Regions from separate parts of the Shewanella sp. 5_MG-2023 genome, predicted to be linked through region 1. Evidence: predicted binding sites of a transcription regulator. Region 1 holds the regulator's gene; each other region holds the start of a gene.
What was found. The regulator MetJ, encoded in region 1, represses methionine synthesis genes. The targets are predictions, from matches to a motif close to TAGACGTCTAGACGTCTA.
Positions count from the first base shown of each region.

Region 2: a site for MetJ is predicted at 1,481-1,498, ahead of metH (methionine synthase). Genes of this name have one in related genera too.
Region 3: a site for MetJ is predicted at 1,272-1,289, ahead of serA (phosphoglycerate dehydrogenase). Genes of this name have one in related genera too.
Region 4: a site for MetJ is predicted at 1,248-1,265, ahead of Q4557_RS03615 (methylenetetrahydrofolate reductase). Genes of this name have one in related genera too.

Region 1 is NZ_JAUORC010000002.1:8,944-12,150, reverse strand. Features, by position in the region: gene Q4557_RS01020 (bifunctional aspartate kinase/homoserine dehydrogenase II) at 1-190, opposite strand, end outside; gene metB (cystathionine gamma-synthase) at 253-1,413, opposite strand; gene metJ (met regulon transcriptional regulator MetJ) at 1,621-1,935, shown strand; gene Q4557_RS01005 (sulfite exporter TauE/SafE family protein) at 2,072-2,812, shown strand; gene Q4557_RS01000 (conjugal transfer protein TraF) at 2,874-3,207, opposite strand, start outside.
Region 2 is NZ_JAUORC010000009.1:41,394-44,600, reverse strand. Features, by position in the region: gene metH (methionine synthase) at 1-1,288, opposite strand, end outside; gene Q4557_RS06840 (histidine phosphatase family protein) at 1,586-2,287, shown strand; cobalamin riboswitch at 2,426-2,598, shown strand; gene Q4557_RS06835 (ABC transporter ATP-binding protein) at 2,716-3,207, shown strand, end outside.
Region 3 is NZ_JAUORC010000002.1:119,098-122,304, reverse strand. Features, by position in the region: gene Q4557_RS01465 (response regulator transcription factor) at 1-370, opposite strand, end outside; gene Q4557_RS01460 (DUF2238 domain-containing protein) at 627-1,223, opposite strand; gene serA (phosphoglycerate dehydrogenase) at 1,375-2,604, shown strand; gene ygfZ (tRNA-modifying protein YgfZ) at 2,767-3,207, shown strand, end outside.
Region 4 is NZ_JAUORC010000004.1:192,575-195,781, reverse strand. Features, by position in the region: gene Q4557_RS03615 (methylenetetrahydrofolate reductase) at 270-1,244, opposite strand; partial or broken gene Q4557_RS03610 (type IV pilin protein) at 1,485-1,622, opposite strand; gene Q4557_RS03605 (TonB-dependent copper receptor) at 1,861-3,207, shown strand, end outside.

The DNA.
Region 1 (3,207 bases):
CTTGCCACAAGTCACCGTTTTCTCTTAAGGAGAGTAATTTATATAAAAAGTTAGTACTTTTACCCGCAGCTGAAACAACGACTAAATCATCACTGTTGCCATGAGTCAGTAAAATATGGGCAACGCGGCGATAGCAATCTGCATCAGCAAGACTTGAACCACCAAATTTATGTAAATGACTGCGGGCCATTTTTCACTCCTTAAACAACATATACCAGCCTGACTACATGAATATAGCCAAGGGAGATTAACTTAAAGCGCAGCGACAGCAGCTAAGCCTACTTCAATATCGGCAACCAAGTCTTCAGCATCTTCAATCCCGACAGATAGTCGCAGTAAAGTATCTTTAATGCCAGCTTCATACCGTGCTGCAGGCGCCATTGCTCTATGGGTCATGGTTGCAGGTACGGCAACTAAGCTTTCCACTCCGCCTAAGCTTTCAGCAACACTGAAAATAGACAGTGCATTTAAAAAGGCGACCACTTCTGCTTCACCACCTTTAAGTTCGAAACTTAACATAGCGCCGAAGCCTTGTTGTTGCTTAGCTGCAATATCGTGACCTGGGTGGTCTTTTAAGCCTGGATAATACACTTTTTCGACAAGATTGCTGGCCTGAAGTACGTCAATAACTTGCTCAGCATTTTTTTGATGCTCGCGAATACGTACAGCTAAAGTACGAATGCCACGTAAGGTTAGGTAACTATCAAAAGCCGAGCCTGTTAGCCCTAAGGTGTTTGACCACCAGTGTAGTAACTCACCCAGTTCAGGGTCTTTTGCCACCACAGCGCCACCTACAACGTCACTATGACCATTGATATATTTGGTGGTGGAATGCATGACGATATCAGCGCCTAGCTCTAATGGCTGTTGCAAAATTGGCGATAAAAAGGTGTTATCAACCACAACTAAGGCATCGACTTTATGGCTTTGCTCAGCAATAGCTTTGATATCAACAACACGTAATAATGGGTTTGACGGCGTTTCTAACCACACCATTTTAGGTTTCTGAGCAATCGCATCACTGAGTGCTTGCTCATCTGTTTGATCAATCACCAGTAATTTAAATTGGCCTTTGTTGGCAAGATTTGTGAACAAACGGTAACTACCGCCATAACAATCGTGAGGCACAATCAGTAAATCATCGGGGCCTAATAAACTAGTGACCAAGGTAATCGCAGCCATACCGGTACAAGTAACCACCCCAGTAGCGCCATGTTCAAGTTTGGCAATGGCTTCACCTAACACGCAGCGCGTCGGGTTTCCTGAACGACTATAATCAAACTCTCTAGGGTTTTTATGGCCATCAAAAGAATAGTTTGTTGATAGATAAATCGGCGGGACTACAGCGCCGTATTGGGTATCTGACTCGATACCTTGGCGTACTGCTAGCGTAGCTGCGCGATGTTTGCTCATTGTAAACTCCTAAAGAATACACACTAAAGAGATGTCTAGATGGCTAAATGTACCTAAGCTAAGTCACATCGTCAATACAAATCAGCCGTTTAGACGTCTAAACATAAAGAAATCTATTTCCATTCGTTATAGAATAACCGCAATAATTTGACTGTTATTATTTAGCGGTTAAAATCTGCCACGAATCTATCGTATAAAGGTGAGTTAATGACTGAATGGAATGGCGACTATATCAGCCCATATGCCGAACATGGCAAAAAAAATGAACAAGTTAAAAAAATCACGGTATCCATACCTTTAAAAGTTTTAAAAGTATTGACTGATGAACGTACCCGCCGCCAGGTTAATAACTTACGTCATGCAACCAATAGTGAACTACTGTGTGAAGCATTTTTGCATGCCTACACTGGACAACCACTGCCAAATGACGGTGACTTATCAAAAGAAGGGCCTGATAGCATCCCATCTGAAGCAAAAGCTTTGATGGATGCCATGGGAATTGAGTGGGAAGATCTTGATTAAGTCAAGCTAGCGACTAGCGCTGAAGTACTTGCGCTAAAGCATAAGCCTGCTCAATTAATCAAACACTGCTCGTCATTTAACGCATCGAGCTCTCAAGCTGAGAGTGAGTTGCAGTATTGCGCCTAAAGAGTCGACAATGGAATTTATCGATCCGCAGACCTTGATGCTTGCATCGGTTATCATTTTTCTAGGCGCATTAACCCAAGGCCTTATCGGTTTTGGGCTTGCGGTTGTTGCCAGTCCACTTCTCTATATCATCGACCCACAATTAGTCCCAGCCCCTGTGATTATGATGGGTTTTTCCATCGCCTTATTGACCTTATTGCGTGAACGTACTCAACTGGAGTTTAATGGGCTGCAATATGCGCTGCTGGGGCGAATACCTGGTGGCTTTATGGGCGCAGGTTTATTACTGTTTGCCCCCCAAGCAGTACTGGGGTTAGCCATTGCCTTTATTGTCGGCGCAGCGGTGTTGCTGAGTATTTTTAAGATCACAGCGCCAGTAAATCGGCTTTCGCTATTTATTGCAGGTGTCTTGTCGGGGGTATTTGGAAATATTGCCGCCATTGGTGGGCCACCATTAGCGATTTTATTAGCCGGTAAAGATGCGCCGCAGTTTAGAGCCGCGCTATCGATCTTTTTTGTTTTCAGCTCAATGATCGCACTGATTATTTTAATGCTTGCAGGCTTAGTGGAAGCAAAGCATCTGTGGTTGTCATTGATGCTATTGCCATCTGTCATACTCGGAAATATTGCCGCAGGAAAGCTAACCAATAAGGTTGATAAAAATAAGACTCGCATCGCCACTATGGTGTTATGTAGCTTAAGTGCATTATTGCTAACCCTTAAGTCGTTAATTGAATTATCAGCAGGCTAGTCGATCATCTTTTTGTGGCAGATATAAATGCAACAATGATGACAGCTAAAAATGATAACGCTTAAAAGTGATAAGAAGTTTGCAGCACAGCGCCAATGGCATCATCACCATAGCTGCCGCTCATATCCAGCTTAAAGGCTTGGCCGATGGCAAAGCCGGTGCCGAAAGAGTAAATATCTACGCTATTATCTTTTAAGTCATGGCGGTAGCCCATGCGTAAAAACAGCCAGTCAGTGGCTTTAACTTCACCGCCCACTCGCCAATACTGCACCGCATCAAACTCGCTAAAACGGCTTTGCTCCACCAGATCAATATCCGTGGTTAAGGTGACTCTGGACCAATCATAAGCAGCTCCCACTGTGACTAACGGCTCAATTTGGTATTCAAATGTCCGT
Region 2 (3,207 bases), on a different contig from region 1:
CAGGCTCTGAGGCGATTAAGTTCAAGAACTTTTTCATCGACTCGACGCCATCAAGCATACCTTCATCCATGTTGACATCGATGATTTGTGCGCCGTTTTCAACTTGCTCACGCACGACATCTAGGGCCTCTTCAAACTTTTCTTCTTTGATTAAGCGCAGGAACTTGGCTGAACCTGTAACGTTGGCACGCTCGCCGACGTTAACAAATAATGAGTTGCCATCAATGGTTAATGGCTCAAGCCCTGATAAGCGACAGGCAACGGGAATATCAGGTATGACACGTGGCTCATGGCTGATAACGGCATCGCGAATAACGCTAATGTGCGCGGGTGTACTACCACAACAGCCACCCACAATATTGAGCATGCCTTCCCGTGCCCAATCACTGATCACTTCGGCCATTTCTTCTGGGGTTTCATCGTAACCACCAAACTCATTAGGTAAGCCAGCGTTAGGGTGGGCAGAAACATAACATTCTGCAATCCGTGATAACTCTTCAACGTAGGGACGCAACTCTTTTGGGCCAAGGGCGCAGTTAAGGCCAATGGATAATGGTTTGATATGGCGCAGTGAGTTGTAAAAGCCTTCGGTGGTTTGCCCTGTTAGGGTACGACCTGAAGCATCAGTAATGGTGCCTGAAATCATTACAGGTAGCCGATCACCAATTTGATCAAACACTAATTCGATGGCAAATAATGCGGCTTTGGCGTTGAGGGTATCAAAGATGGTTTCGACCATGATGATATCTGCGCCGCCATCAATTAATGCACGGGTTGATTCAACATAGGCTTCGACTAATTGATCAAAAGTGATATTACGAAAACTGGGGTCGTTTACATCTGGGCTGATAGAGCAAGTGCGGTTGGTTGGCCCAAGCACCCCTGCAACATAGCGTTTAATACCCGTTTGCGCAGTAACGTCATCAGCGGCTTCACGGGCAACTTTGGCGCCTTCAAGGTTAATTTCTGCTGACAACGACTGCATGTCGTAATCGGCCATAGCAATCGTGGTGGCATTAAAGGTATTGGTTTCAATAATGTCAGCACCCGCTAACAGGTATTTAGTGTGGATATCTTTAATGATTTGGCGTTGGCTTAGCACCAACATGTCGTTGTTGCCTTTTACGTCACAGTGCCAGTCTTTAAAACGCTCACCACGATAGTCGGCTTCTTCCAGTTTGTAGTCTTGAATCATTGTGCCCATGGCACCATCGAGGATAACTATGCGCTGTTTTAGCGTATTTGTAAGTTGTTCAAGTACCTGACTGTAGGAAGTCGACTTCGCCATAACGTATTACCTTAATTGCTTTTATGCTAATCACTTAATCGAGCGTTAAATAACACGCTAACTTAAGTAGTTAGTGGATTGTGTTAACGGTTTTAGATGAAATAAGCATACCTTTATTTATGCTTTTATAGGGCAGAATAATGCGAAATCCCCTGTAATAAAATTCATCTTAAAATATTTTGTTTGGACATTTAAACGTATAGACGTCCATAATACGTTTAAATAGATTGTAAGAGCAAGCCCATTGCTCACACTAAAAACATAAGCCAATTGAAACGGCCGATGGAGTCTCCTTAGATGAAGCAAGCTAAGATAATATTGTTACGCCATGGCCAATGTGAGGGCGGCAGTATTTTGCGGGGTAAAACCGATGTGGCGCTAACTGATTTGGGGCTAACGAACATGCACCAGAGTGCGGCTAAGCTAGGGCTATTAGGTTGTTTGCCATCACTGCAGCTATACAGTTCGCCTTTGGTGCGCTGCCATGCGTTTGCCGCTGAATTAGCGCAGCAGTTAAACCAAGTGAGTGCTGATTTAGCTTTACAGGTTGAGATAATGTCTCAATTACAGGAAATTGATTTTGGCTTGTGGGACGGAAAAAGCTTTGCAGAGCTTTATCAGCATAGCGCTAAAGCGTTAGATGCCTATTGGGATAACCCTTGGGAGCATGGCGCGCCCCAAGCTGAGCCCATGGCTGAATTTGAACAAAGGGTGGCGCAGGCTTTTGCGCAAATAACCTTGCAAGCTTACAACTTGGCTGAAGCTCATACTGCTGAGGCTAATAGTGCTAAGGCAACAGCATCAGCCACTGCTCTGGTAGTGACTCACGGTGGAGTTATCCGTCATATTATCGCTTTGGTGTTAGGGCTTGAGCGCTGTAAAGGGCTATATGGACAACTGAATATAGATTATGCCGCGACGGTAACCATTGATGTGTTTTGGCCTGAAGCTGATGATAAATCGACTAAACCCGTCTATCGTTTAAACTGGAATAATTAGTTTTAGCCTAAAATTAGCAGAAAAAACTAACTTCACTTAGGCAGATATACCGTACAATATAAGCCGCATTTATTAAGTGCAATAAAATTTCAAATTAAGTCAATTTAGCTGCAGTTGAGTGCTTGTGTGAAATGCTTTAAGCAACACCAGTATCAAGCGGTTCGCTAAATGAGTAGGGAATCGAGAACTAGCCTAAATGCTGTTTAGCTCGAACTGTACCCGCAACTGTAAAATAGCATCTCATCACTTGTAAGATAAGTGATTAATGAATGCCATTAAGTCAGATACCTAGCTTAGTTTTTCTTGCTGAATTAGCAGCACCTAACAACAACTTGAGCGGGTAACTCAGGCGGAGTTTGTATCGTGATCAGTATTAAAACCCCAGATGTGGCTAAACATGCCTCTTGGATAACCGCAGGGGTAGTATCTTGACTACTGCGGCATTAACAGTTGATCAGCTAAGCTGGTCAGTTGCAGACAATGAGATCCTTTCTCAAGTCAGTTTTGCCTTGCAACGTGGTGAAATGCTAGGGCTTATTGGCCCTAATGGTGCGGGTAAATCCAGCTTACTGCGCTGCTTGTATCGCTATATCACCCCTGATGCTGGCAAAATCAGCTTATTTGGCGACAATATTAATGGTTTTTCTCATAAACAATTGGCCACTAAGGTTGCCGTTGTGCAGCAAGAGTCACCCCATTATTTTGATATGACCACCCATCAACTGGTTTCTATGGGCTTAACGCCCCATAAAGGCCTTTTTGAAACCAATACCCAAGCAGATGCAGATGATATTGCCAAGGCGCTGGCTAAAGTGGGTCTTGAGCACAAAGCCTTGCAGCAATATGAGCAGTTATCTGGCGGTGAAAAACAGCGGGCATTAATTGCACGGGCTATCGTGCAAAAGCCGCAGTTATTGATC
Region 3 (3,207 bases), 110 kb from region 1:
ACCAAAGCTCATCAGCTACCATTTTACGTAACCCGGTCAACATTAAATCCATACGTTGGTCGGCATAAAGTAAGCCTCTTACACCTAACAATAGTGCAGACTCCTGATCTAACGAGCCCCGTTCAACTTGATATAAAGCGACAGGGACATGATTAACTAGCCGTGATACCAACAGCGGAATGCCTTTGCTATCCAGCGCGGCCCCCTTTTGGGCGATCAAATAGAAACAATTAGTATTATGTTCTACTTCAAGTTCACTAGGGTGTTTCACTACCCTGGTTTTTAACCCTATCGACTCAGCTAAAATAGCCAAGTTGCAAGGCGCTGCAACCTGGTGTAAGAAGACTAATTCATCAATATTCGAATTCATCACTTTTCTCCCTGAAAAGTATTCTGTATCTCTCGGCTATACGAGTTTCTTCCTGAAACATTGATAACATAATAACAACATAATGCAATAATAGTACATTTTAACTAGCCCATAAGGCATTTTAACTAGTCTATAAAGTATTTCTGCAATACTTAAGTACTCATTAATAGATTAAGTGCTCGCAAACCAAGCCGTTACCAAAAATAAAACAAGTAAAAATAAACTTAACAGTCACAAGATCTATAAATGTAGCTGATTAAAGTGATGCTAACTGCTTATTATGTACCTTTGTGAGCAAGACTAATGCACTAATACCACCTATAAGTGCCATAAACATATCTGACTGTGTATCCCACACATAGCCTTGAGTGCCTAAAAACGCCTCCGCATTCTCACCTGTTGCAGCTGCAACCCACCACTCAATAAGTTCGTAAAAAGCAGAAAATGCCAATACAAAACAAACTGATAGAAACTGACACCAATAGCCCGGTTGTAAGACGTGATTTCTTAGCATCACCTCTCTTGCCAGTATGACCGGAATAAACCCCTGAGCAAGATGGCCGATTTTGTCATAATTATTACGTTCGCTACCCATCACATCAGCCAACCAATCAAACAGTGGTACTTCGGCATAGGTATATTTAGCTCCGACCATGAGCACGCAGCAATGTAACAAAATCAATAAGTAAGCTAAGGGTGTTAGGGGGAATTTATTACGGGTAAAAAATAAGATGGGTAAGGCGATTAATGCTGGCAGTGCTTCTAACCACCAAGTAAACATATCTTTAGGTGAACTCACCGACCAAACGAGCACGACAGCAAAAATAACCACCCATATAACTTTCTTATTCACTATACATTCCCTTTAGATGATATTGTTCTAAACCAAGATCACAGTCTTTAGCCATCTAGCCCTCTACAATGGCAATAAATAATGCTATTTTGGTTGCGCATTAATGTCAGCATAACATAAGCATAACTATTGATAAGAGGGTACCCACACCATGGCAAAACACTCGCTTGACAAGGATAAGATTAAAATCCTGCTGTTGGAGGGCGTCCACCAAACTGCAGTCGATGTACTTAAGCGTGCAGGTTATACCAATATTGAATATCACAAAGCTTCCCTTCCTGAAGACCAGTTGCTGCGCTCAATTAAAGATGCTCACTTTGTCGGCCTGCGCTCGCGCACCCAATTAACCGCTGAAGTGTTGAACCATGCTGAAAAACTAGTCGCGATTGGCTGTTTCTGTATTGGTACTAACCAAGTTGATATTGCCGCTGCTGAGAAGTTAGGCGTACCCGTTTTTAATGCGCCATTCTCAAACACTCGCAGTGTTGCTGAGCTAGTGTTAGGTGAGATCATCATGCTGATGCGCGGTATTCCTCAGCGTAACGCCCTTGCCCACCGTGGCGGTTGGTTAAAAAGTGCCAATGGTAGCTATGAAGTGCGCGGTAAAACCTTAGGGGTCATTGGTTACGGCCATATAGGTACTCAGCTGGGTATTTTGGCTGAAACCCTCGGTATGCGGGTGGTATTTTTCGATATTGAAGACAAGTTGCCACTGGGTAATGCCAGCCAAATCCATTCAATGGAAACACTATTGAATGAAGCAGACGTTATCAGCTTGCATGTACCAGAAACTGCGCAAACTAAAAATATGATTGGTGCGACAGAGTTTGAACAAATGCGTTCAAAAAGCTTTTTTATCAATGCATCACGGGGCACTGTGGTTGATATTGATGCGCTTTCTGATGCCCTAAAGTCAGGCCATATTGCAGGCGCTGCAATTGATGTATTCCCAGTTGAGCCTAAGTCAAATGATGACGAATTTATTAGCCCACTACGTGGACAAGATAACGTCATTATTACCCCGCATATTGGTGGTAGTACTGCTGAAGCTCAAGAAAATATCGGTATTGAAGTCGCGGGTAAGCTGGCTAAATATTCTGATAATGGCTCAACTGTGTCTGCGGTTAACTTCCCTGAAGTGTCATTGCCACAACATAAAGGCACCTCGCGCTTATTGCATGTTCACCACAACCGTCCAGGTGTGTTGATTAAAATTAACCAAGCGTTTTCAGAAAAAGGCATTAACATTGCTGCGCAATATCTACAAACGACTGCAGATATTGGTTACGTGGTCATGGAAGTCAATTCAAACCAAGCCGAACAAGCGCTGGGCGAGTTAAAAGCAATTGAAGGTACTATTCGTACCCGCGTATTGTTTTAATTCAAGCTAAGTCGGTGAACGATTTAACCTTAGGCTTATCTCGCAGTTAAATTGTGAATTAAAGCTATCTTCAATTAATTGAAGATAGCTTTTTCTTTTGAGCCTCACTGAATTCCGTTACACTCAAAGCTTATCTTTGTTGCTCACCTTAGGGATCATTTTATGACACTCGCAACCACACAGCCAAACTGGGGTTACTTAACTTCAACGCCCGACTTACTGGTTTCAAACTTAAGCCACTTAGGTTTAATTGAAGTGACCGGTGAGCAAGGTAAAACCTTTATTCACGGCCAAGTCACTACCGATATCGTATCGCTGACAGAAACTCAGTGGCGCTGGGGCGCCCATTGCGATCCTAAGGGTAAGATGATTGCTAGCTTTAGAACCTACACAATTGCTGAAAGCCTTTTTATTTTAATGCCAGCATCAGTATTACCGCTAAGTTTGGCCTCATGGCAGAAATATGCGGTGTTCAGTAAAGCGGAATTAACTGATGTCACTGCTAAGCAAGTTATTTTAGGCTTTGCTGGTACGAAGGCTGCAGAGTTTATTGAGCAGCAATTTGGACGGATTGAACATGAAGTTACTCACGCTGAAGGCGCT
Region 4 (3,207 bases), on a different contig from region 1:
GTAAATGCTTCAACTTAGCAAGCACCTTGCTGACTTATAGGCTAACACTTGACCTTTAACCATTACTGCTAATTTACAGTTATCCCCCCATATTTAATTCAACAATAACTGATATTATTGGTTTTTTTCAATATTTAATTGTGGTTTATGTGATTTTTTAGAGTCAATATAAGCGCTTATGGGTAAGCCATTTGTTACTGGCGCTTGACGCTGAAAGCTTGCCTTATGGCGGCTATTAACACCATAGGGCAAGATTTTATCGCTGAGGACTATTTATTTAGCACAAATTGATCAATTTGATTTTGGGCTAAGGCTTGATCCATGGTGCCCTTTAGCAGTTTGTACATCAAAATCGAGGCATCAATCTCAGTTTTACGGTTAGTTAAACTTTCAATATTCAGCCCTAATGGAATATTAAGCGGTATAACCGCGGCTAAAATTTTCAGCAGGTTACTGTGATTAATCTTAATTGACTCATACAGAGGATCTTCTGCCGACAAAATACGCTGGCTGGTAGCTTCGGGTACCGACACACCTAACCAGTTGATAAATTCTAAGGTTTTAGCACTGCCGCAAGGTGAAAATGTCAGGATGATGCGATTAGGCTTGATATTGTTTAACGCACATTCTTTGGCGTAGCTGGTTAACATATCAATGGTTGCTTGGGCGTTATACACCGCCTGAGTGATGTAGTATTCACAGCCTTGGTTTGATTTACCTAACAGGCGAATATGTTCATTTTTTTTACTTAAATGGCGCTCTGCAATGGCCACGCCACCAAGGTAGAACGCTTGAGAGTGTGCCGCTAATACGCGGTAAGCGTCATTTAATGGTAATGAACTTGCAACCTGAGTCGATGGCGATCCCACTAATACCAAGTCTCTGACATTATTTTGATACCAAGCGCGGGACAACCACTCACTAAAGCCCTGTTCATCAAGACCGGCAACGCTCTTATAAGCAATAACTGGCTTGCCTGACTTTTGATTGATTAGCTGAGCGTAAGTACCAGAGTCATGAGTGGCTTTAAAGGGAAAAGGCCTTGGGGTATCAATGCGGCTGGTTTCATCCTGAATATCGTAGATGATCAAACCATCAAAGTTTATCTCATCAAGGCGAGCTAACAATTTATCAGCGATAATACTGACCGATTCAAAATCAGTATCGATTTTTGGTGGGGTTGTACCAATAAAATAGATCCCACGGTGATGATCGGATGAACGCTGTTTTAATGATTTTTTCATGTTTAGCCGTCTAGATGGATATTATCTCCATTGTGTCTTAAATTTTGACCCTTGTTAAGGCCGAAAAAGGGTATTTTTTGAAATAATTAATAACCACTTAAATTAGTCGGCGATAAGTTTTAACTCAGATGATTTTATCTGTCTGTGGGTTTGAATATAGAGCAAGCAGAGTCACATTTCCCCTATTAGTTGTGGTTAATGTACTTGGCTGAGGAGGTGACTTTATTGAGTTATCGCTGCGCCGTTTAATGCCGCAATTCTGGCATCGGTTGATAAATTGATGAATTTAGGTGCGGCAGTAACCGCTAGAATGGCAAGAATAATGATAACGACTACGAGCTCAATTAAGGTAAAACCCTTATTATGGTTAAGCGCCATGGCTCAAAAATCCATTTATTCAGTTTATTATTTGGCAGCGATGTTATTTCAAATGGGCTGCTACCCCTACTTATCTACTTGAATAAAAGGTTTTTTATTTATAAGAGTTTAGTATTTTTGACCTCCCTTTAATGAGCCTGTGACATAGTGTCGCAGTTTGTTGGTTTTAAGTTGAAACCTGTTCTGGTTAATTTATAAATGTCCGCACAAATATTATAGGTTTGTCATAGGACTGTTTATGTACCACTCTAAATTGATGATTTCTATCGCTGTCGCTTTAGGTTTTTTACCCACTTCCTTCGTTCAAGCCACTGAGGCTAATCCCACAGACACTCAGGCTGTTGAAACCACCCAAGAAAAAAAACACAAGCAGCACTGCGATAATAAAAGCTGTGATGACTACCTTGTGGTGACAGGGGAGTTAATGCGCGATCCTGCCAAAGTTGTCACCGATCCCAAAAAGCCCAGATTACCGCTGCCCGCTTATGACGGTGCAGGTTACTTAAAAACCATCCCCGGTTTTAGTATCGCCAGAAAAGGCGGCGCAGGTGGCGACCCTTCTTTAAGAGGCATGGGCGGTTCACGCATCAGTATTGTTGATGATGGCCAGCATGTTTATGGCACCTGTGGCGGACGTATGGATCCGCCAACAGCTTATATTTATCCAGAAGCCTATGATGCCATTACAGTGATTAAAGGCCCACAAACAGTAAAATATGGCCCAGTAGGTTCCGCAGGGACGGTATTATTTGAAAAAGATCGCCATAGCTTTAGTGAGAAAAGCCTTGAAGGTCGCGCCAGCGTAACCGGTGGCAGTTTTGGCCGTGAAGATTACTTAGTCGAAATAAAAGCAGGTACTGAAACCCATTACATTGATTTTGATGCTAATAAGTCTAAAAGCGATCATTATCAAGACGGTGATGGCACCACCATTCAATCCCTTTATGACCGTAATAATTACAATTTTGCTTTAGGTTGGACCCCCGACGAGTCAACCGTGGTTGAGCTTGCTTATGGCAGCTCAAGCGGTGAGGCTGAGTACGCTGACAGAACCAATAAAGCTCGTGTGATCGATAATGAAAATGTCACCTTTCTGCTGCAAAAGGATGTTGATTTTTACTGGCTGAATAATATTGATTTTCAGTTATATAGTAATGAAAACGATCACGTTATGGATCAGTTTGACCGCGGCGTAAATGCAGGCACTAATGTCAGACGAAAAACCGCAGGTGGTCATTTATGGTTTGATATTTCAGCCAATGAAAAATGGGAAACCATTGTCGGGCTTGACTATATGGACAGTAAGCACAAAGGACGCAGCATCAATCAAGCAGAAGATAATGGCCTAGATGATTTATTAGCAAAACCCTTTATGCAGGACATGGCTTATATCAATACCGGCTTATTTGTTGAATCAAGTTATCAGCTTAACCAAGGTAAAATCTTGACGGGGCTAAGAATGGATCAATGGCAAACCAGTTTATATGTGGCCCAGCAAGGCAGCCGTGATGATGACTTATTCAGTGGCTTTGTTCGCTACGAGTTTGAGACTGATAAAAGCCAATATTATATTGGCGGCGGCCAT